DNA from 3 places in the Pseudomonas tructae genome. Region 2 is predicted to be linked to each of the others. Evidence: riboswitches for the same ligand, from Rfam matches in the RefSeq annotation. Region 2 holds a riboswitch; each other region holds the start of a gene.

Region 1 (7,513 bases), 1.6 Mb from region 2:
AGGCGCAGTGGATCGAAATCGGTGTGGTTACTGATACGCGGCAATACTGGCACGATGACCTTGAGCTGGCGCCCGGCCTTGACGCCCTGGCGCTGATCAATGCCATCCTCGGCTTCCAGGTGCAGGTCCATCACATAGGGCAGCACGCCCAGCACCGGCTTGCCGGTACGCTCTTCGAGCCAGTCCAGGCCAGGCTGGAGCAAGGCGATATCGCCACGAAAACGGTTGATGACAAAGCCTTTGACCCGCGCCTGTTCGCTTGGCGAGAGCAACTCGAGGGTGCCGACCAGGTGAGCGAAGACCCCGCCACGGTTGATATCGGCAATCAGGATCACCGGGCAGTCCACTGCTTCGGCAAAACCCATATTGGCGATGTCACCGGCACGCAGGTTGATCTCGGCCGGCGAGCCCGCACCCTCGACCATCACCACCGGATAAGCTGCGCTCAGGCGCTGGTGCGAGGCCAGCACGGCCTGCATGGCAATGACCTTGTAGTCGTGATAAGCCACGGCGTTCATGCTGGTGACTGCGCGGCCATGGACGATCACCTGGGCGCCGGTGTCGCTGTTGGGCTTGAGCAGCACCGGGTTCATGTCGGTGTGCGGCGCCAGGCCAGCGGCCTGGGCCTGGACGGCCTGGGCTCGACCGATTTCGCCCCCGTCAGCGGTGACTGCGCTGTTGAGCGCCATGTTTTGCGGCTTGAACGGCACCACGGCAACGCCTTGACGCAACAGCCAGCGGCACAGCGCGGTCACCAGGGTGCTTTTGCCGGCATCGGAAGTGGTGCCTTGCACCATCAGGGTGGTCATGGTTGTTCCTTGGTGTATTCGCTCAAGGCTTGGGCCAGGCGCTGGAAATCCTCTTCACAGGCTGGCAAGCCGAAACGCAGGCTGGGCGGCTGGCTGAACAGCCGCAGGAGAATGCCGCGCCGGGCCATGAATTCATGCAATTGCAACGCCTGTTCGGTGACCAGGTACTGGAACAGGTCGCAACTGCCATGGGGGGCAAAACCGGCCCCGCCAAGGATCTCGGCCAGACGCTGGCTGGCCGCGGCACAGCGGACAATCTGCTGCTGATGCGCGGCGCTATCGAGCAGGCAAGCCTGGCCAAGGATGCGGGTCGGACCGCTGACGGTCCAGGGCCCGAGTTGTTCGGCGAGCAGCTGTAACAGCTGGCGCTGCGCCAGGACAAAGCCCAGGCGCACGCCGGCCAGGCCAAAGAACTTGCCGAACGAGCGCAGCACGATCAGCCCGGGGCGCTCGGCATGCGCGGCGATGCTGTGCTGCGGGGCGTTGTCCATGAACGCTTCATCGACCAGCAGCCAGCCGCCACGGCGAGCCAGGCGCCCATGCCATTCCAGCAGTTGCTCGGCACCGATCAACAGCCCGGTGGGGTTGTTGGGGTTGACCACCACCAGCACATCGAGGCTGTCGAGGTAGTAATCGACCTGATCTTGCGACAATTCACGCACCCGGTGCCCGGCACGGCGCCAGCCTTCGGCGTGCTCGGCATAACAGGGCGACAGCACACCGACCGTGCCGGGGCGGCGCAGCCGTGGCAAGGCCTGGATCGCGGCCTGGGAACCGGCCACCGGCAACAGGTGCTCGACCTGGTAGTACGCACAGGCCGCCTGTTCCAGACCGTCGTCGGTTTCCGGCAAGCGTGCCCAGGCGTGCAACGGAATCTCGGGGATTGCATAGGGCCAGGGGGCAATGCCGCTGGACAGGTCCAGCCAGTTTTCGCGGGCGATGCCATATTGCTGGACTGCGCGTTGCAGGCGACCACCGTGTTCAAGCATAGAATTCAGCCCCCAGGCACAACAACAGCAACCACAACCATACACCCTGGCAAACCAGGCGCCAGCCGCGCCCGATAGCCTCGGCATCGGCCTGTGGGCCCTCGCCCAGTTGCGGGCGCTCATGCAACTCGCCGTGATACACCGCCGGGCCGCCCAGCTCGACGCCCAAAGCCCCGGCCCCGGCCGCCATCACCGGGCCAGCATTGGGGCTGTCCCACAACGGCGCCTGGCGTCGCCAACAGCTCAGGGCCAGGCGGGTTTTGCCCAGCAGTGCGTAGGTCAACGCCACCAAGCGTGCCGGAACATAGTTGAGCAGGTCATCGATCTTCGCAGCGGCCCAGCCAAAGCGTTCGAAGCGTTCATTACGATAGCCCCACATCGCGTCCAGGGTGTTGCTCAGGCGGTATAGCACCACCCCGGGGACACCGGCGACGACAAACCAGAACAGTGCGGCGAACACCGCATCACTGCCGTTCTCCAGCACCGACTCGGTGGCGGCGCGAGCCACGGCAGTTTCATCGAGTTCGCGGGTTTCACGGCTGACCAGATAGCCCACCCGCTGCCGCGCCTTTTCCAGATCACCCTGGCGCAAGGCTTCGGCCACTGGCGTCACATGTTCACCAAGGCTGCGCAGGCCCAGGGCGCAATACAGCGCCAGCACTTCAATCAGCCAGCCGATGTACGGTAGCCAGGACAGCAGCATGGCGAGGAAGGTCAGCGGCACCACGGCCAGGAACCAGGCCGTAACCCCATGACTGCGCCAGCCACGCCCGCCGGCATTGAAGCGTTGCTCCAGGCGCGCAGCGAGGCGCCCGAAGGCCACCAGTGGATGCCGGCGTTTGGGCTCACCCAGCAGCGCATCCAACGCCACCCCGGCCACCGTCAGCAAAGCCACACTCATCAAGACTCTCCCCACTGGTTTTCAAACAACAATTCATGCAGCGGCCGCGCCGTGGCCCAGCCTTCGAGCACCAGCATGGGTGCCGGGTAGAACACCTGCACCGGGCCCAGGCACAGGATCGCCAGCGGTTTGGCGCCGGCCGGCATGCCCAGCAGCGTGGCCAGGGCCTGGGGCTCGAACAACGATACCCAGCCCATCCCCAGGCCTTCGGCGCGGGCCGCCAGCCAGAGGTTCTGGATTGCACAGGACAGCGACGCCAAGTCCATTTCCGGCAAGGTGCGACGGCCGAAGATATGTGCGTCACGCTCATCCATCAGCGCAGCGACCAGCAGCTCGGCGCAGTCGTTGATGCCCTCGACCTTGAGTTTCATGAAGTCGTCGGAACGCTCACCCAGCGCCTGCGCGGTGCGCAGTCGCTCCTCTTCGACCAGGGCCTGGATACCTTGGCGCAGTTCAGGTCGGGTAATGCGAATAAACCGCCAGGGCTGCATCAGGCCAACGCTGGGGGCCTGATGCGCGGCTTCAAGCAGGCGGGCGAGCACTTCAGGGGCCACTTCGCCACCACTGAAGTGGCGCATATCACGGCGCTCGCCGATGGCGCGATAAACCGCAGCGCGCTCGGCTGCGGTAAAAGCATGCTCGTTCATGGACACAACAGCGCCGCCGATGCCTGGGGGTTGGAAGCAAAGTAGAAATGCACGTAGGAAGCCGTCAGCCGGCCGCAGCGGTACACCGCCTCGGCGCCCCGGCCACCGTTGGGGCTCTGCCCACGGGCAATCGGTTCAAGCTCGGTACTGGTTAGCGAATGATGGTAGGTGTGCCCGCGCAGGGTACCTTCCGGCAGCTCTACCGCTTGCAGGGCCAGGGCCGCCAGACGCTTTTGCATCACGGCCTCGCCAGCCAGCAGGCCAAGCAGCTCGGCGCGCTCACCGGCCACATCGGTCAGAGCATCGAGCAGGTAGAGCATGCCGCCGCATTCGGCGAGCAATGGTTTACCAGCGTGATGGTGGCCGCGAATGGCCTCGAGCATCGGTGTGTTGGCGGCCAGCGCCTGGTGATGCAGCTCCGGGTAACCACCGGGCAGATACAGGCTGTCGGCCGGCGGCAAGCTTGCGTCATGCAGCGGTGAGAAGAACGCCAGCTGCGCCCCCATGGCGCGCAACAGGTCGAGGTTGGCGCCATAGGTGAAGGCAAAGGCCTCGTCGCGGGCGACCGCAATGCGCACGCCTTGCAGCAAAGGCTCGATGGCAACTTCGCTCGGCGCGGCGAAGCTCACCGCCGGCGGCAAAGCCGCATCGCAACTGGCACCCAGAGCAGTTGCAGCGGCATCCAGGCGCGCATCGAGGTCGTTCAGCTCACTGGCCTGGACCAGACCCAGGTGGCGGCTCGGCAGCTCGATGCCGGTTTCTCGCGACAGCCCGCCATACCAGCGCAGCCCTTGGGTCAGGCTGCCTTCAAGCAACTGGGCATGGCGCAGGGTACCGACACGGTTGGCCAGTACCCCGGCAAACGGCAGGTCCGGTTGATAACGCGCCAGGCCCAGGGCCAGGGCGCCGAAGGTCTGGGCCATGGCCGTGCCATCGATCACCGCCAGCACCGGTACGCCAAAATGTCGGGCCAGGTCGGCGCTCGATGGCGTGCCATCGAACAAGCCCATGACCCCTTCGATCAGGATCAGGTCAGCCTCGGCCGCCGCTTCCCACAAAAGCCTGCGGCTCTCCTGCTCGCCGACCATCCACAGGTCAAGCTGATACACCGGCGCACCGCTGGCGCGCTCAAGGATCATCGGGTCGAGAAAGTCCGGACCGCACTTGAATACCCGGACCTTGCGGCCCTGGTTGCGATGCAGGCGCGCCAGCGCGGCAGTCACCGTGGTCTTGCCCTGGCCGGAAGCCGGTGCGGCGATCAACACCGCCGGGCAATGGCGCGCATCACTCATAGTTCGACGCCCTTCTGGGCGCGGATGCCGGCCTGGAAGGCGTGCTTGAGCATGCCCATTTCAGTGACGGTGTCGGCCAGTTCGATCATTTCATCCTTGGCCGCACGACCGGTGACGATTACGTGCTGCATTGGTGGGCGGGCCTGCAGGTCGCTGAGCACCTGGTCCAGGTCGAGGTAGCCATGCTTGAGGGCGATGTTCAGCTCATCGAGCAGCACAAAGGCGATCGACGGGTCCTGAAGCATCTGCCGCGACACTGCCCAGGCGGCTTCGGCAGCGGCGATGTCACGCTGGCGGTCCTGGGTTTCCCAGGTAAAGCCCTCGCCCATCACGTGGTAACGCACCTGCTCGGGGAAGCGCCGGAAGAACAGCTCTTCACCGGTGCTGTTACGGCCCTTGATGAACTGCACCACACCGCACTGCATACCGTGGCCCATGGCCCGGGCAAGCATGCCGAAGGCCGAACTGCTCTTGCCCTTGCCGTTGCCGGTAAGCACCAGCAGCAAACCGCACTCGTTGGGGGAATTGGCAATGCGCTCGTCGATCACAGCCTTTTTACGCTGCATGCGCGCCAGGTGGCGTTCGTCGCGTTCGGTGGATTCAGTCATGAGGTTCTCCGCAAACCACTGTCGGCCGACCCGCAACGAACGTGGCAGCCCATGGCTGCACAAAGGGCGCGAAGGAATCGGCGTGACAGATGAATGGATATGGCAGACGGAAAACGCGCAGGGCTGCGGCACAGGCCGGAGGAACCGCGCATCACCCTCCGTGATGCCGTTGACTGTTACAGGCCGGTCTCCGGGCTTGTGAGCGGGGTCATGAACACCCGGGGCCGCGCGCCTTCCCGGGGTTACGACCCCAGTGGCCCTGCGCAGCCTTGACTCACTTACCGTTGCGGGGGCAGCGCCGGATTCGCGCGCCCTGCGCGCCCACCGGCTTCCCTGTTTCACCCTGCCAGGCCACAGCCTGCAGAGCACCTGAAACAAGTCGCGAAGGTTAGAGGGTTGCACCCGGAGCGTCAATGAAAGGCGCTGAACTGGCCTGGATCAATGGCGCCTTTGTCATCTTGTGCAACACTGACTTCAGTGATATCAAATAGCCACAATCTCGGCTGTACTCGATCACAACTACAAGGGAGAGCAGCATGCAAGGCCTGATCATCAATAACCCGCGCCTGGAATTCCTGCGCCCTGCCCTGGAACGCTGGGTCGATTGCATCGACCGCTTCAACCAGACCCTCGGCGATGGCGAGGCGCCCTACTGGCACGGCGCCCAGGCTAACCTCGGCCTACTTTGCGCCGCAGCCTGGCAAGCTGAGCTGGTGACCCTGCAACAGCATCAAAGCCGCAAGCAGCGCGAGGACGGTGACCGTGAAGGCCGCTGCGACCTGTACATTGCCAGCCGTGAAGAAGCCGCCTACCTGCAAGCCAGCCAGCGCTGGCCGAAAATAGCCAAGCTCGACCTCAACAACGCCCTGGCCGAGACTGTATATGCCGCCCGGCAGATCGCCGCGCCGAGCCAGCTCAAGGTTGCCGCGCTGTTCGCCAGCCCCTGGAAAGCCGGCCAGCACGCCAGCCCCGAAGAGCTCCAGGACTTGGTCGACGACCTGCAAAAACACAACGCCTGCGCCATTGCCTGGTACTTCCCCTACGCCTACCGCAAGCTGCACAACGAAGCCGGCCAGTATCACCCCGGCATCGCCCTGCTGCTCAAGCAGGCCTGAAACGGGCGAGATCAGCGCTTACGGCACAGGGTCAAACCATCTCCAATCGGCAACATCGACAAGTCCACCCGCAGGTCATCCTTGAGCTTATGGTTCAATGCCTGAATCGCGCGGGTGTCTTCGCTGTCCGGCTGTTTCTCCAGCACCCGCCCGCTCCATAAGGTGTTGTCGAACAGCACCAGCCCACCATGACGCAGCAAGCGCAGCGCTTCTTCCAGGTAGTGCGGGTAGTTGGCCTTGTCGGCATCGATGAAGATCAGGTCGTAGCGCTCTGCCGGCAGGGTCGCCAAAGTCTGTAACGCCGGCGCCAGGCGCAGCTCGACACGCTCGGCAACCCCGGCCTCTTGCCAGTAGCGCCAGGCCACGGCGTTGTAGCTACCTTCAAGATCACAACAGAGCAACTGCCCGTGCTCCATGGCCTGAGCCATGCACAGAGCGCTGTAGCCGGTGAAGGTACCCACCTCGATCACCCGTTGCGCACCGATCAGGCGCACCAGCAGCGCCAGCAGTTGCCCCTGCTCCGGCGCCACCTGCCAGCGCGCTTCGGGCAGCGTCTGGGTTTCAGCGCGCAAACGGGCGAGCAAGGGTGTCTCGCGCAGCGACACGCTTTGCAGGTAGTGGTAGAGCGAATCGTCGAGGTAGAGCGTCTGAGCGGTCATCGTCTACCTCGAAAGGTTCAGGGGTTGCGCGCCAGGTGCGCAGGCTGCAGCACGCGCTTGGCGTTCAGGTAGGTTTTTTGCCAGTAGCTGTTGGACAGGTAGTCCAGGCGCACCGTTCCGCCGGTGGCTGGAGCATGGACGAAGCGCCCTTCTCCGACATAGATGCCGGCATGGCTGACCTGGGAGCCGCCGTTGGTGGCAAAGAACACCAGGTCACCGGACTGCAGGTCGTTGCGCTCGATGCTCGGGGCGCGGATGCCGATCATTTCACGGGTCGAGCGCGGCAGCGAGATGCCAGCGGCATCGCGGTACACATAGCCAATCAGGCCACTGCAATCGAAACCCGAGTCCGGGGTGTTGCCGCCCCAGCGGTACGGCGTGCCAACCAGGCCCAGGGCGCGAAACAGCACGTCTTCGGCAACCGGGGAGAAATACACTTGCGGGGCCATGATCGCCGGCTCAACCACTTTACGCGGGGCCGGGGCATGACTTG
Region 2 (7,513 bases):
AACGGCCCGTAGGTTTCGGCGCGGGTCAGCGGCGGCATCAGGTGGTCGATGATCACCGCCTGGGTGCGGCGCTTGGCCTGGGCGCCCTCGCCCGGGTCATTGACGATAAACGGGTAGATGTTCGGCAGCGGGCCGAGCAAGGCATCCGGCCAACAGCTCGCGGACAGGCCAACACCCTTGCCCGGCAGCCATTCCAGGTTGCCATGCTTGCCAACGTGGATCAGCGCATCGGCGGCAAAGCCATGGCGCAGCCAGAAGTAGAACGCCAGGTAACCGTGCGGTGGCACCAGGTCAGGGTCGTGGTAGACCGCGCTCTGGTCCAGCTGGTAGCCCCGCGCCGGCTGGATGCCGACAAAGGTCAGGCCATAGCGCAGGCCGGCGATCATCATGCGCCCGCTGCGAAACATCGGGTCCTGGCTCGGCTCGCCCCAACGTTCGCGCACGGCAACCTGGTTGGCTTCGGGCAAGGCGGCAAAAGCAGCCAGGTAATCGTCCAGGGCCATGCTCTGCATGCACGGGCGCAGGTCGAGGCTGTCGAGGTCGTTGCTGACCCCGCCGAGCAAGGCCTGGATCAGCGCCGTACCGCTCTCGGGCAAAGGCGCCAGCGGATAACCTTGTGCCTGCAAGGCACGCAGGATAGTCAGCGCGGCAGCCGGGGTATCGAGACCGACACCGTTGCCAATGCGGCCATCGCGGGTCGGGTAGTTGGCCAGGATCAGCGCCACGCGCTTGTGCCCATTGGGCAGGCGCGCCAGCTCGCACCAGCGCCGCGCCAGTTCAGCGACAAAGTCCATGCGCTCGGGTTGTGCCCGGTAGCAGACCACGTCGGACTGGCTGCGCTCGCTGCGCCAGGCCAGGTCCTTGAAACTGACCGGCCGGGTAATGATGCGCCCGTCCAGCTCCGGCAAGGCAATGTGCATGGCCAGGTCGCGGGCGCCCAGGCCCTGCTCGCTGGCCTGCCAGGCCGGTTCGTTGTCCTGGGCGCAGATCGCCTGCAGCACCGGGATATCGCGACGGAACGGGCGCAGGTGCGGCTGCTCGGGGCTGGACTGGGCAAAGCCTGTGGTGTTGATGATCAGCGCGGCATCGACCTGGTCCAGCCAGTCTTCCACCTGTTGCAGGCAACCGGCTTCCTTGAGGCTGGCCACGGCGATCGGCAAGGGATTGAGCCCGGCCAGTTGCAAACGCTCGCAGAAGGTATCGATAAAGGCGGTGTTGGCCGCCTGCAAGTGCGAGCGGTAGAACAGGATCGGCACCACCGGTTGCTCCACCTGCCACTGCCCGAACCAATCCTCCAGCACTGCAGCAGCCTTGCGCGGGTGATACACCGCCGTACGCGGCAACTGTTGCGGCTCGCTCCAGGGGTAGTCGCACGCCAGGTACTGACTGGCCAGGCAGTTGAACAGGTTCAGGGCATTGGCCTTGCCGCCCTGGCGCAGAAAGTGCCAGAGCCGCTCGGCCTGATCGGCCGGCACCGTGCTCAGGCTGCTCAGTTCCGGGTCCGGGCGGTCGTCGCCCGGCACCAGGATCAGCTGTACACCACGGGCTGCCAGTTCCAGCAACTGCTCCACACCGTAGCGCCAGTAGCCGACGCCACCGTGCAACGACACCAGGATGACCTTGGCATGACGCAAGACCTCGTCGACGTAAAGGTCGACCGAGGCGTGATTCTGTACCTGCATCGGGTTGGCCAGACGCAGGCTGGGGAAATCCTCGGGCAACTGCTGGGCGGTTTCGGCCAGCAGTGCCAGGTGCGAATCACCGCTGCAGAGGATTACCAGCTCGGCCGGGGTCTGGCCGAGGTCGGCAATGCTGTCGTCCGGTACAAAGCCACCGGGCTGGGTCCGCAGCAGGTGCATGACTCAAGCGCCCAGGGCAGCGCGCAGGCTCGCTTCCAGTTGCAGCGCATCCAGCTCCTGGCCGATCAGCACCAGGCGCGTGGTACGCGGTTCTTCGCTGCGCCAGGCGCGGTCGAAATGCTTGTCGAAACGGGTGCCCACGCCCTGGATCAGCAAGCGCATCGGCTTGCCCGGAATCGCTGCGAAGCCTTTGACCCGCAGGATGCCGTGCTGCACCACCAGTTGGGTCAGGGCGTCGAGCAACAGGCTTTCATCGGCTTGCGGCAATTCGATGGAGATCGAATCGAAGGCATCGTGGTCATGGTCGTCGTGATCGTCACCGTCATGGTGCGAGTCGTGGTGAGTACGGCGCCCATCGATGTGCGCCTCGGACTCGGCGCCCAGGCCCAACAGCACGTCCAGCGGCAGACGGCCGCTGCTGGCTTCGATCACCTTGACCGCTGGCGGCAGCTCTTCTTCGACCTCGGCGCGAACCTTGGCCAGGTCATCGGCAGCGATCAGGTCGGCCTTGTTCAGGACCACCAGGTCGGCGCTGGCCAGTTGATCGGCGAACAGCTCGTGCAGCGGCGATTCGTGGTCCAGGTTAGGGTCGAGTTTGCGCTGGGCGTCGACCTGATCCGGGTAGGCGGCAAAGGTGCCCGCAGCAACGGCCGGGCTGTCGACCACGGTAATCACCGCATCAACCGTGCAGGCGTTGCGAATCTCTGGCCACTGGAAGGCTTGCACCAGTGGCTTGGGCAGGGCCAGGCCGCTGGTTTCGATGAGGATGTGGTCCAGGTCGCCGCGACGGGCCACCAGCTCGCGCATCACCGTGAAAAATTCTTCCTGCACGGTGCAGCACAGGCAGCCGTTGGCCAGCTCATAGACGCGGCCGCTGGCCTCTTCTTCGGTGCAACCGATGCTGCACTGTTTAAGGATTTCGCCGTCGATGCCCAGCTCGCCGAACTCGTTGACGATCACCGCGATGCGCCGCCCCTGGGCGTTGTCGAGCATATGCCGCAGCAGCGTGGTCTTGCCCGAGCCGAGAAAGCCGGTAACGATGGTGACGGGGAGTTTGGCCAGTGTTTTCATGTCGATGCCCTTGGCAGGATGGCGGGCATGCGGGACGATCGCCAAAGGTGTCACGCACCTGGCCTGTTCGCCACCGGATCACCCCGCCCGGTTGAATGTCGGAAACTGTTCGAGGCAGGTCTCCTGGCTTGCATTGCACCGGCCCCGGGGCCAGTCGCACGACGCCTTCCCGCAAGGCTTGCAGTGGCTGTGTCGAACGCTTGAATGCTTACAGTTGCGGGGGCAGCCGCGGCTTGAACCGCGTTCCCGTCTTAGCTTCGGCCAACGCCGAAGAACCTCGAAGCGGCTAGGCTACGCAGTGCCCGGTGAGCGGTCAACTGCTGTCACGATTGACGCCTGCCTGCGCCCGTGATTTGCTAAGGCCATTCGTTTGGGTGCCCTGTAAGGGTGAAACTGGGAAACCGGTGCGTCATACGCTTCTTTATTGAGGTGTACGACAAGTCCGGTGCTGCCCCCGCAACGGTAAGTGAGAAAAGCGTCAGTACCACTGTGCCCGCTGTCTGGCATGGGAAGGTGACGCCTGTGGTGTGGCCACCTGCCCCACCCTCACCAGCCCGGAGACCGGCCCAACGCTAGACCGAACAAACCCGCGGTGGGCGGGCGCTGTTGCAACCCCTGGGCGAATCGCGTGCAGGGGCTCGCTGCGCTTGCCTGTTGCCGACAACACCAAGAGGAAAGCGCCATGCGTACCAGTACCGCCAGTCATTCAGCCGTTACCCCTTCAAGCCTCAGCCAACGCCTGCTGGTTGCTGTCGGCGCTTCGCTGCTGGGCCTGTGCCTGGTGTACTTCGCCGGTTTCTCGCACATCGAAGCGGTGCACAACGCTGCCCACGATACCCGCCACAGCGCCGCCTTCCCTTGCCACTGAGTGCTGCCCCGATGATCAAGCGTATTGCCAGTACCGCAGGCTTTACCGGCCTGCTGGCCGCCCTGCTGCTGACCCTGCTGCAAAGCTTCTGGGTCGCGCCGCTGATTCTTCAGGCGGAAACCTATGAAAGCGCCGCGCCAGCGGTCGAGACGGCCCATGAACATGCCGCCGGCACCGCCGAGCATCATCACGACAGCGAAGCCTGGTCGCCGGAAGACGGCTGGCAGCGGGTGCTGTCGACCACCGGCGGTAACCTGGTGGTGGCGGTCGGTTTCGCCCTGATCCTTGCCGCGCTCTACAGCTTGCGCGCACCGAAGACGGTGATCAGCGGTGCGCTCTGGGGCCTGGGCGGCTTTGCCGTGTTCTGCCTGGCACCGACCCTGGGCCTGCCACCGGAACTGCCGGGCACCGCTGCCGCCGACCTGGCCCAGCGTCAGGCCTGGTGGGTCGGTACCGCTGCCGCCACTGCGGTCGGGCTCGGGTTGATTGTGTTCGCTCACAACTGGCTGCTGAAAGCTCTGGGCGTGGTGCTGCTGGTGGTGCCCCATGTGATCGGCGCGCCGCAACCTGAGGTGCACCAGATGCTCGCCCCAGAAGCCCTGGAAGCCGAGTTCAAGGTCGCATCCCTGCTGACCAACGCCGCGTTCTGGCTGGCCCTGGGCCTGATCAGCGCCTGGCTGTATCGCCGCTCCAGCCAGGCCTGACGGGATGCAGTTGTACCTCGGCCTGGGTTGCCGTCGCGGCTGCCCGGCCGACGCCCTGGGTGAGTTGCTCACCCGCACCCTGCTCGCCCATGACCTGCCGCCCGGCGCGGTCATGGGCCTTGCCAGCATTGACCTCAAGCACGACGAACCCGGCCTGCACGCGCTGGCCCGGCGCCTGGGCGTGCCGCTGCTGTTCTACAGCGCGGCGCAATTAGCCGCATTCGAACACCACCTGAGCCATCGTTCTGCTGTGGCCTACCAGCACAGCGGCTGTTATGGCGTGGCCGAAAGCGCCGCCCTGGCCCTGGCCGCGCAGTTTGCTGGCCAGCCACGCCTGCTGGTACCGCGGACCTTGCAGGCCGACGCCAGCCTGGCATTGGCCTGCAGCAGTGATTTTCGCTGATAATCAGCGCTTTCCAGCCAAGGACACCCCATGACCGTCTATTTCATCGGCGCCGGCCCCGGCGATCCCGAGTTGATCACCGTCAAGGGCCAGCGTCTGATCCATCGTTGCCCGGTGATCATCTATGCCGGCTCCCTGGTGCCGGCCGCCGTGCTCGAAGGGCACAGCGCGCAGACGCTCATCAACAGTGCCGAACTGCACCTGGCGCAGATTATCGAGGCGATCAAACAGGCGCACGACCAGGGCCTGGATGTGGCCCGGGTACACAGCGGTGACCCGAGCCTGTACGGCGCCATCGGTGAACAGATCCGCTACCTGCGCGAACTGGGTATTCCCTATGAAATCATCCCAGGCGTTACCGCCGTGGCCGCCAGCGCCGCCCTGCTCGGCTGCGAACTGACCCTGCCCGACATCGCCCAGACCGTGATCCTCACCCGCTATGGCGACAAGTCACCGATGCCCGCAGGTGAGCAACTGGCCGACCTGGCCCGTCACCGCAGCACCCTGGCGATTCACCTGGGGGTCAAGCACCTGGAGAAGATTGTCGAGGAACTGCGCCCGCACTACGGCGGTGATTGCCCGATTGCGGTGGTTCATCGCGCTACCTGGCCGGATCAGGACTGGGTGCTGGATACGCTTGATGGTATTGTCCGGCAGGTACAGGCCAAGGGTTTTCGCCGTACTGCACTGATCCTGGTCGGCCGGGTACTGGCCAGCGACAGTTTTTCCGAGTCGGCGCTGTATCGCGCCAGCCATGCCCATCTCTATCGCCCCTGACAAAGGATCTGATCATGCTCGAACTGCGCCCCAACTGTGAATGCTGCGGCACTGACCTGCCCGGCGACAGCCAGGATGCCCTGATCTGCTCGTTCGAATGCACGTTTTGCAAGGATTGCGATGAGCGTCAGCTCAAGGGCCAGTGCCCCAATTGCGGCGGAGAGCTGGTCAAGCGACCGGCGCGCTCGGCGGCCAAGCTGGTCAACAACCCGGCCTCGACCCAGCGGATCGTCAAGGAACACGGCTGCACAAGCCACTGAGCTAGTGGGAGCGGGGTTGCCCCGCGATAGCTTTCTGTCAGCTATATCGCTTCGCGGGGCAAGCCCGCTCCCACAACAAGTCCGCTCTGCTCACGGGGTCTGGTACTGGCTCAGGTATTTGTCCAGGGTCGCCTTGTCGCCACTGTCATCCCCCGCCACCTGCCACAAGCGCCGCTCGATGCCCTGGGCCAGCAGGTGCCCCACCGCTGCCTCGATCGCCGACAGTACGCACAGCTGCGCCGGCTCGTTGGTGGTGTAGCCGACCTCGGCTTCCAGCAGTTTCTTGAATTCGATGAACTTGAACACCCCGGCGCTGCGCCCGACCGAGTAGATGGTCTTGCTGGTCATGACGTTGGCCAGGACCTGGCCGCTGCGCACGTCCACCGCCCGCAGGTTGACCGAGACCTGGTCGACCCGGTACTCGCGCGACAGGTCGATGCCCAGGTAACGCGCGCCCTCGCCGCCACTGCGCACGTTGGTGTCGTAGGCAATGATGCCGCCTTCCAGCATCAGGTTGGCCGCCTGCAGCGGTGGCAGTTCACCAAGGATGTTCACCGGGGTGTCGGGCTTTTTCTGCGAGGCGCGGATGATCTTGCGTTCGGTCAGCAGGTTCTGCAGCCCCTCGCGTTCGAGTACCACGAACCAGCCGCTGGCCTGCAGGGCATCCATCAGCATGCTTGCCGCACCCTGGGTGACGCTGGTGGAAAACGAGCTGGCCGGGGTCGGTTTGTATTGCCCGGTCTGGTCGCGAAAGCCGTACACCACCGCCATCAGCCGGCCCTTGGGCCGCGGCATGTTGAGCAGGTCGTAGTAGGTCGAGGCGCGTGGCGTCAGGGTCGGGCTTTCGCTGTCCTGTTCGGCCGACATCGGCTCGCGCAGGCTGCAGCCTTGCAAGGCGGCCAGGATCAGCAGTGTGCTCAGAAATCGTTTCATGGCTGTTTCTCCCCGTTGTCCCGCCCCGTCAAGGGGCCAGGCCGTTGACCTGGATTTCCGAAATCTCACCGGTGACCCGGTCGGTGACCTGAATACTCAAGGCCCCCGAGTCGTCGATGACATTGATGATGAAGGCGTCGGTCTGCAGGCTGCCGGTATTGCCGTTGTTGATGTTGGTCAGCAGTTGCGACAGCAGGCGCGATTCCAGCTGGCTGGTGAAGCGCTCCAGCGCCGAGGTGCTGGCGAAGGCCGAAGCGCGGTCCTTGATCGCCGGGTCGTCGTGATCGTTCTGCGCCTGGGCGTTGTTGAGCAACCAGGTGCCGTTCAACGGGTTGCCGCCGAACGCCGGGTTGACCGGGGTGTAGACCAGCTCCGTGGCGCCGGCCTGGCTGCCCAGGGCGGCCAGCAGCGCGAAGGCCAGGCGGCGGGTTTTGTTATTGTTCATAGCTCGTCCCTCTCCAGATCAGTGGTGTCCTGCAGCAGCATCTGCAGCTTGCGCTGGATGATCTGCGCCTTGACCAGGTCCGCAGCCTCGTAGGCGGCGTCCTTGAGTTCGGTGGTGTTGGGTGGCAGAAAACGCCGGTACATCACCCGTTGCTCGTACTCGACCGTCACCAGGCTGCCCCAGCGCGGGTCGG
Region 3 (7,513 bases), 770 kb from region 2:
GGTGCGGGTCGATCACCGTCAGTGGCTCGTCAAAGAGGATCGCCGAGACGTCGTCGCGCACCAGGCCTCGGCCCATGGAGACCTTCTGCTTTTCATCAGCGCTGAGGTTGCGGGCTTTCTTTTTCAGCAGGCTGCCCAGCTCCAGCACCTCGGCGATTTCCGTCACCTTCCGGTTAATGCGCGCTTCATCCAGGCCCTGGTTGCGTAGCGGGAAAGCCAGGTTATCGAACACCGTCATGGTGTCGTAGACCACCGGGAACTGGAACACCTGGGCAATATTGCGCGCCTGCGGCGACAGTTCGTTGACCACCTTGCCATCGAACAGAACCTGGCCGTGAGAGGGGCTGAGCAGCCCGGAAATAATGTTGAGCAAGGTGGATTTGCCGCACCCCGACGGCCCGAGCAAAGCGTAGGCACCACCCTGCTCCCAGACATGCTCCAGCTCGCGCAAGGCATAGTCGTCCGCGCCCTGCGGATCGCGGCTGTAGCTATGAGCCAGTTGCTGCAGGCGAATCTCGGCCATCAGGCTACCCTCGCTTCACGCAGGCCCGGCGCCTGCACCAACTGCCCGGCCAGGTCGAAGACAAACAGCTTGTGGGTGGGGATGAACACCCGGATCGGCGCATCGACGTGGTACTCGTGCACCCCCGGCAGGTGCAGCACCAAACGAAAGTGCTCGTTGCGCACATGCAGGAAAGTTTCCGAGCCGCTGATTTCCGCCAGCTCAACCAGTACCGCCAGTTCCAGGTCATCGTCGTTGGAGGGGACCAGGCTGATATGACTCGGGCGCACGCCGAAGCGATAGTCGCCATCGCCGATACGCTGCAGGTCAGCGTTCATGGCGAAATGCACAGCACCGGCAAAGCTCACTTCATTGCTACTGATGCGCCCGGGCATCAGGTTGATCGGCGGCTCGGAAAACAGTTCGGCCGCCAACTCCGTGCGCGGCTGGTGATAGACCTGGGCAGTGGGCCCACTCTGCACAATGCGCCCTTCATGAAGGATCGTGGTGGTGCCGCCCAGGGCCAATGCTTCGTTGGGTTCAGTGGTGGCGTACACAGCGATGCAATGGCGGGCAGCGAACAGCTCGCGCATCTCCTGGCGCAGTTCTTCGCGCAACTTGTAGTCAAGGTTCACCAGCGGCTCATCGAAGAGGATCAGCTCGGCATCCTTGACCAGTGCCCGGGCCATGGCTGTGCGTTGCTGCTGGCCACCCGACAGTTCCAACGGCAAGCGTTGCAGGTACGGCTCGATACGCAGCATCTGCGCGGTCTGCTGGACTTTCTCGCGGATCAGGTCCTCTGCCATGCGTGCCTGGCGCAAGGGCGAGGCAATGTTCTCGAACACACTCAGGGTCGGGTAATTGATGAACTGCTGATAGACCATCGACACATTGCGCTGGCGTACCGGGCGGCCGGTGACATCCTCGTCATTCATCAACACCCGGCCACGGTCCGGACGATCCAGCCCGGCCATCAGGCGCATGAGGCTGGTTTTGCCGGCCAGGGTGCGGCCAAGCAGGACATTGAACGAACCGGGCTCGAAACGCAGGCAAGCATCGTCGATGCACACTTGATTATCCACGGTACGGCTGACATGTTCGAGGGAGAGCGACATGGCGCGGCCTTTTTGTTGTTTTCGGGCAGGCGCCTGCAATAGAGCGAGATTCGTGCCAGCGCACACCAAGCCTTTGTCGGTAAACGACTTTCATAAACCAGGCCGTTCAGCACTGTTCACTGCTGAACAGCAATGAACAGCTGTGAAATTGACAATGAACAGGACTGAACAACACTGGATCACACAAAAACAACAACGCTGCCACCGGCAGAGGACGGGCCCATGGCCGCATCCAGCACCAGCCACGCGCAACTCATCCAGGCTTCCTGGGCGCGCTGTCGCGACTATGGCCTGGAGCACCAGTCGTTGCCGCAATTCGGTGAAGCGTCCAACGCTGACATCCGCGAACTGCTCGAACGCCAGCAGGCCCTGTTGAGCACCACCCGTGACGAGGTGATGCCCCAGTACGCGCACCTGCTTGGCAACTCCAGCTACCTGATCATGCTCAGCGACCACCAGGGTCAGTTGCTCGAGGCCTGGGGTACCCGCCGCTTCATCGAGCCGCGCCAGCGTCACGGTTTCAATGCCGGTGCCTGCTGGCGGGAGCAAGGGGTGGGCACCAACGCCATCGGCACCGCCCTGGCTACCGGCGAAGCCGTGCATGTCAGCCAGGATGAGCACTTTCTCAAGCTCAACCGTTTCATGACCAGCGCCGCCGCACCGTTGTTCGACGCCGAACGCCAACTGATCGGCGTACTTGATGCCTCCAGCGACAGCTACCTGCCTGCGGCGCAAACCCAGGGCCTGGTGCGGATGATGAGCCAGAGCCTGGAGAACCGCCTGATCCTTGCGCGGTTTGCCGCGGATTACCAACAGCTGAGCTTCAATACCGGCGCCAACAACCTCGACAGTCAATGGGCCGGGCTGCTGCTGTTCGATGATCAGGGCCGGGTCCTGGCGGCCAATCGCCGGGCCGACAGTTTGCTTGGGCAAAATCCGTTGCAGTGCACCTTGGAGCAGCTTTTCAGAACGCCATTGGCGCAGCTGTTGGCTCACCGCAACGAGCAGCCGTTTGCCCTGCAAGTGACCGGTCGCAACCGCTTTCACTGCTTGCTGCATGCGCCGACCCAACCCCCAAAGGGCGCAGCGCTCAGCCGTACCCCGCCAGGTTGCGACCCGCGCATCGCCAAGGCCCTGGCCCAGGCTGCAGTAATGCTGGAAAAAGACATCCCGCTGTTGATCGAAGGCGAAACCGGGGCCGGCAAGGAAGTCTTCGTCAATGCCCTGCACCGTGCCAGCAGCCGCGCCAATCAACCGCTGATTGCCGTGAACTGCGCGGCGATCCCTGCGGAGCTTGTGGAGTCCGAGTTGTTCGGCTACGAGAAAGGCGCGTTCACCGGCGCCCATCACAAGGGTAACCTCGGCCTGATCCGCAAGGCCGACCAGGGCATACTGTTCCTCGATGAAATTGGTGACATGCCTCTGCCGACCCAGGCTCGTCTGCTGCGCTTTGTGCAGACCCGCAGTATCCAGCCCCTGGGCAGCGGCGAAGCGACCCAGGTGGATATCCGCGTGATCTCGGCGACCAATCAGCACCTCGCCGACCAGGTGCGCCTGGGTCACTTTCGCCAGGACCTGTATTACCGCATTGCAGGCTTGAGCCTGGTGCTGCCGCCGCTGCGTGAACGCAGCGACCGCCTGGCCCTGATCGAACAGATACACCAGCAGTACCGCGACCCCGGGGTGCCGACACAGATACCCGGCAAGGTGCTGGAACTGCTGCTCCAGCACCCCTGGCCGGGCAACCTGCGCCAACTGGCCAGCGTGCTCCAGGTGGCGTTGGCCCTGGCGGGCAAGCACGCGCTTGCCGTGGAACACCTGCCGGACAGCTTCTTTGCCGAGCTGTCTGCCGCAAGTCCCCAGGCGCCAGTACTGACGCCACGGCCCCAGACCGACGACCTCGGCCAACGCCTGCAGGCCCTCAATGGCAATATCTCGGCCCTGGCCCGGGACCTGGGCATCAGCCGCACCACCTTGTACAAGCGCCTGCACGCCCAGGGCCATGGCTGCGCAGTTGACGAACGCCTGGGCTGATGGTCAGATGCCTGCCAGTTTCAGGTGCCTGCCGCCGCCGTGCGTCAGGTGAAACGGGAAGCCGGTGCGTCGTTATCGACCAGTCCGGCGCTGCCCCCGCAACGGTAAGCGAGTGAAGCATTCAATACACCACTGTGCCCACGGGCATGGGAAGGTGAATGTCTTTACGCCTCGCAAGCCCGGAGACCGGCCTGAAGCCCCACGACTGCACGCAGTCATTCAGGCAAACCTGCGGAGGGCGGGCACGAGCCGGCTCTCTGGCGCGTGTTGGCCGGGGACCCTGCTGTGCGCTTCGCGATTTTTTCGAGAAGTCCATGACAGCAACACCCCCCAAGCGTCGCCGCGGCCGCCTCGCCGAAGAGCAGATCCAGAGCAAACCCGAGTGGTCGCAGATCCCCGAACATAGCCGTCACGTTATGCTTTGCACCGGCCCGCGCTGTGTGCAACGCGGTGCCCTGCCCCTGTGGAAAGTCCTGCGTCGCGAGCTGCTGGTGGCCAACCGTATCGAAACCACTGACGGCGTGCTGCTGACCCGCAGCCATTGCCAATTCCCCTGCAACCTCGGCCCGGTGCTGACGGTGTACCCGGACCGCTGCTGGTACCGGGTGGCCAACGCCGAAGAGGCGCAACGCCTGGTGCGCGTGCACCTGATCGAGGGCCAGCCGGTGCCCGAACTGCTGCTCAATGGCCAGCTGTCATGAGGTGGGTCAGCGCCAGCTTGCTGGTGGTTATGAGCAGCAGCGCGATGGCCCTCGACTTTCAGAATTGCGGGCAGACCTGGCACCTGGCAGCGGAGCGTCCGCAGCGCATCCTGGCCCTCAATCAGCATGCGGCCGACCTGCTGCTGGCCCTTGAAGCCGGCCCAGCACTCGCCGCCGTCAGTTACATCGATGACAACCCGCAAGCGCTGGCCAGCGGTCGCTATCGCGGCGTGCCGCTGCTGTCGCGCCGCTACCCGGCGACCGAGGTGGTCTACGCCCAGGGTTATGACCTGCTGGTCGGCGGTTTTGCCAGTGCCTTTCGCGACAGCGACGGCGTAGCCCCGCGCACGACCCTGAAGGCCAACGGCATCGATACCTATCTGCTGGAGAACGCCTGCACGCCAGCAGCGCAAAACGGTTTTGCCGCCGTTGAGCAAGACCTGCGCACCCTCGGTCGCCTGCTGCAACGCGAGGCCCGGGCCAACCAGCTGATCGACCGCCAGCGCCAGGACCTGGCTGACGCACGCGCCATCGCCGGGCAAGGCGAGCCCCTTTCGGTGTTCTACCTCGACAGTGAGGTCAACGGCCTGCAAAGCGAAGGCAAGCGAGGCTTCATTACCCAACTGATCGAAGCTGCGGGCGGGCGTAACCTGTATGCCGAGATCGAGCAGAACCGGGTCACGGTCGATGCCGAAAGCCTGCTGCGCGCCGACCCCGACGTGATCATTCTTGCCGATGCCGTGTGGTCGCCCGCTGCCAGCAAGCGCGCCTTCCTGGGCAAGCACCCGGCACTCTCGCACCTGCAGGCGGTGCGCGACAATCGCCTGATCGACCTGCCCTTCACCCACCTGCTGCCCGGCGAACACAGTGCCAGTACCGCCTTGGGCCTGGCCCGACAGCTGCACGCCTTCAAGCAAGACCCGCCGTGAGCCATCACAGCAGATTCCGCTGCCAAACCCACTATTTCAGCTTTACCGGCTGAGCGCCCAACGCGCTTCAGCCGGGATTTATCCTTGATCACATCGACAATAAGCACACAGCCCACCCCGGATGCGTGCCTCGATGCAAACAACAAATACAGTCTTGATGATCCGCCCGGCGCGGTTCGCCTTCAACCCGGACACTGCCCTCAACAACCGCTTTCAGCAGGCTTTGCTCGACCCGGAGCAGGCACAGCATAAAGCGCTGCAGGAGTTCGATGGGTATGTCGACACCCTACGCCAGCACGGCGTCGACGTCCTGGTGGTGCAAGACACCCCGGCGCCGCACACGCCCGATTCGATCTTTCCCAACAACTGGTGGAGCAGCCACGCCGACGGCAGCCTGGTGCTCTACCCGATGGAAGGCCAGAACCGTCGCCTGGAGCGCAGCAAGGGTGTACTCAAGGTCCTCGAAGAGCGCTTCGCAGTCCGTCAGACCATCGATCTGAGCCCGCTGGAACAGCAGAGTATGTATCTGGAAGGGACCGGCAGCATGGTCCTGGATCGCGAGCACCGGATCAGCTACGCCTGCCATTCCGGGCGTACCCACACCCAGGCCCTGCGCCTGTTCGCCGAACAGCTCGACTATCGCCTGTGCCTGTTCCACGCCGTCGACCGCCAGCAGGCGCCGATCTATCACAGCAACGTGATGATGAGCGTCGGCCGCGGGCTCTCGTTGGTCTGCCTGCAGGCGCTGCCCGAGGCCCACGAGCGCCGTGCCCTTGAGCACTCACTGCGCGACACCGGCAAGGACATCCTGGCCCTGGACTTCGACCAGCTCGAAGGCTTCGCCGGCAACATGCTCGAAGTCCACGACAAGCAAGGCCAGCCGCTGCTGGTGATGTCGCGCAGTGCCTGGCGCTCGCTCAGCCCCGAACAGCGTCAGCAGGTGGAGCGGCACAGCCATCCGGTGGTGGTGAACATCGACCATATCGAGCGCATCGGCGGTGGCAGCGCACGCTGCATGCTTGCCGAAGTGCACCTGCCCGTCCGTCACTGATTACAACAAAGGAGTTCATCATGACCCGCTATATCGACGTTACCGACCTCAGCCGCCTGGTGCTGCACAAAGGCCTGAGCACCTGCATCAGCGAGATGGCCGAGTACATCCGTGAGGACTACCTGCGCTGGCACGACTTCGAGAAATGCGCCCGCCTGGCCAACCACTCGCCTGATGGCGTGATCGAGTTGATGCCGGTCTCCGACGCCAACCTGTATGCCTTCAAGTACGTGAACGGTCATCCGAAGAATACCCAGCGCAACATGCTGACAGTGATGGCCTTCGGCGCCCTGGGTGACGTCGATACCGGTGCGCCGGTACTGCTCAGCGAGATGACCCTGACCACCGCCATTCGCACCGCCGCCACCTCGGCCCTGGCCGCCCGCTACCTGGCACGCAAGGACAGCCGCAGCATGGCGTTGATCGGCAACGGCTCGCAAAGCGAGTTCCAGGCCCTGGCCTTCCATGCCCTGCTGGGCATCGACGACATCCGCCTGTATGACCTGGACCCTGCGGCCAGCGCCAAGCTGGTGGCCAACCTCAGTGCTTACCCGGCAATCAAGGTGAGCGTCGCAAGCTCCGTCGCCGAAGCGGTGCGCGGTGCCGACATCGTCACCACAGTGACCGCCGACAAGGCTTTCGCCACCATCCTCAGCCCGGAAATGATCGAGCCGGGCATGCACCTCAATGCCGTCGGCGGCGACTGCCCGGGCAAGACCGAGCTGCACCGCGCGATCGTCGAGCGCGCACGGGTGATCGTCGAATACGAACCGCAAAGCCGCATCGAAGGCGAGATCCAGCAGATGCCCGCCGACTCGCCAACCACCGAATTCTGGCAAGTGGTCAACGGCCAGGCGGCCGGTCGCGAAAACGCCGAGCAAGTGACCCTGTTCGATTCGGTGGGCTTCGCCCTTGAAGATTACTCGGCGCTGCGTTATGTGCTCGACGTGGCCAAGGCCCTGGACATCGGCAGCGAGATCGCCCTGGTTCCGGAGCTCAAGAACCCCAAAGACCTGTTCGCGCTGTTGCGTGCACCGGTTGAAACGCTGCAGAAAAAACGCGCCTGAACCCGACCGATTCTGCCGTGCCAGGGCGCGGCAGATCGGAAACTGCTGTAACTGAAGCCTAAACAGGAGGCGCTCCAGCCGATTCGGCTGACATACACGCTTTAACAGCAAAAT

What was found. A riboswitch is a leader RNA that binds a small molecule or an ion and turns the genes downstream of it on or off. The one in region 2 is predicted to bind cobalamin.
Region 1: another riboswitch for cobalamin. It lies ahead of cobO (cob(I)yrinic acid a,c-diamide adenosyltransferase); the one in region 2 lies ahead of EXN22_RS13660 (CbtB domain-containing protein).
Region 3: another riboswitch for cobalamin. It lies ahead of EXN22_RS10195 ((2Fe-2S) ferredoxin domain-containing protein); the one in region 2 lies ahead of EXN22_RS13660 (CbtB domain-containing protein).

The regions. Positions count from the first base shown of each region.
Region 1 is NZ_CP035952.1:4,558,933-4,566,445, forward strand. Features, by position in the region: gene EXN22_RS20860 (cobyric acid synthase) at 1-809, opposite strand, end outside; gene cobD (threonine-phosphate decarboxylase CobD) at 806-1,798, opposite strand; gene cbiB (adenosylcobinamide-phosphate synthase CbiB) at 1,791-2,699, opposite strand; gene bluB (5,6-dimethylbenzimidazole synthase) at 2,699-3,352, opposite strand; gene EXN22_RS20880 (cobyrinate a,c-diamide synthase) at 3,343-4,638, opposite strand; gene cobO (cob(I)yrinic acid a,c-diamide adenosyltransferase) at 4,635-5,246, opposite strand; cobalamin riboswitch at 5,411-5,634, opposite strand; gene EXN22_RS20890 (hypothetical protein) at 5,783-6,361, shown strand; gene EXN22_RS20895 (O-methyltransferase) at 6,373-7,020, opposite strand; gene EXN22_RS20900 (C40 family peptidase) at 7,038-7,513, opposite strand, start outside.
Region 2 is NZ_CP035952.1:2,980,057-2,987,569, reverse strand. Features, by position in the region: gene cobN (cobaltochelatase subunit CobN) at 1-1,859, opposite strand, end outside; gene cobW (cobalamin biosynthesis protein CobW) at 1,863-2,930, opposite strand; cobalamin riboswitch at 3,027-3,225, opposite strand; cobalamin riboswitch at 3,285-3,514, shown strand; gene EXN22_RS13660 (CbtB domain-containing protein) at 3,613-3,798, shown strand; gene EXN22_RS13655 (CbtA family protein) at 3,810-4,502, shown strand; gene EXN22_RS13650 (cobalamin biosynthesis protein) at 4,507-4,905, shown strand; gene cobM (precorrin-4 C(11)-methyltransferase) at 4,936-5,682, shown strand; gene EXN22_RS13640 (DUF1272 domain-containing protein) at 5,697-5,942, shown strand; gene EXN22_RS13635 (CsgG/HfaB family protein) at 6,033-6,875, opposite strand; gene EXN22_RS13630 (curli assembly protein CsgF) at 6,904-7,320, opposite strand; gene csgE (curli production assembly/transport protein CsgE) at 7,317-7,513, opposite strand, start outside.
Region 3 is NZ_CP035952.1:2,207,658-2,215,170, reverse strand. Features, by position in the region: gene EXN22_RS10210 (ABC transporter ATP-binding protein) at 1-523, opposite strand, end outside; gene EXN22_RS10205 (ABC transporter ATP-binding protein) at 523-1,617, opposite strand; gene EXN22_RS10200 (sigma-54-dependent Fis family transcriptional regulator) at 1,840-3,651, shown strand; cobalamin riboswitch at 3,657-3,860, shown strand; gene EXN22_RS10195 ((2Fe-2S) ferredoxin domain-containing protein) at 3,966-4,352, shown strand; gene EXN22_RS10190 (ABC transporter substrate-binding protein) at 4,349-5,281, shown strand; gene ctlX (citrulline utilization hydrolase CtlX) at 5,415-6,332, shown strand; gene EXN22_RS10180 (ornithine cyclodeaminase) at 6,353-7,399, shown strand.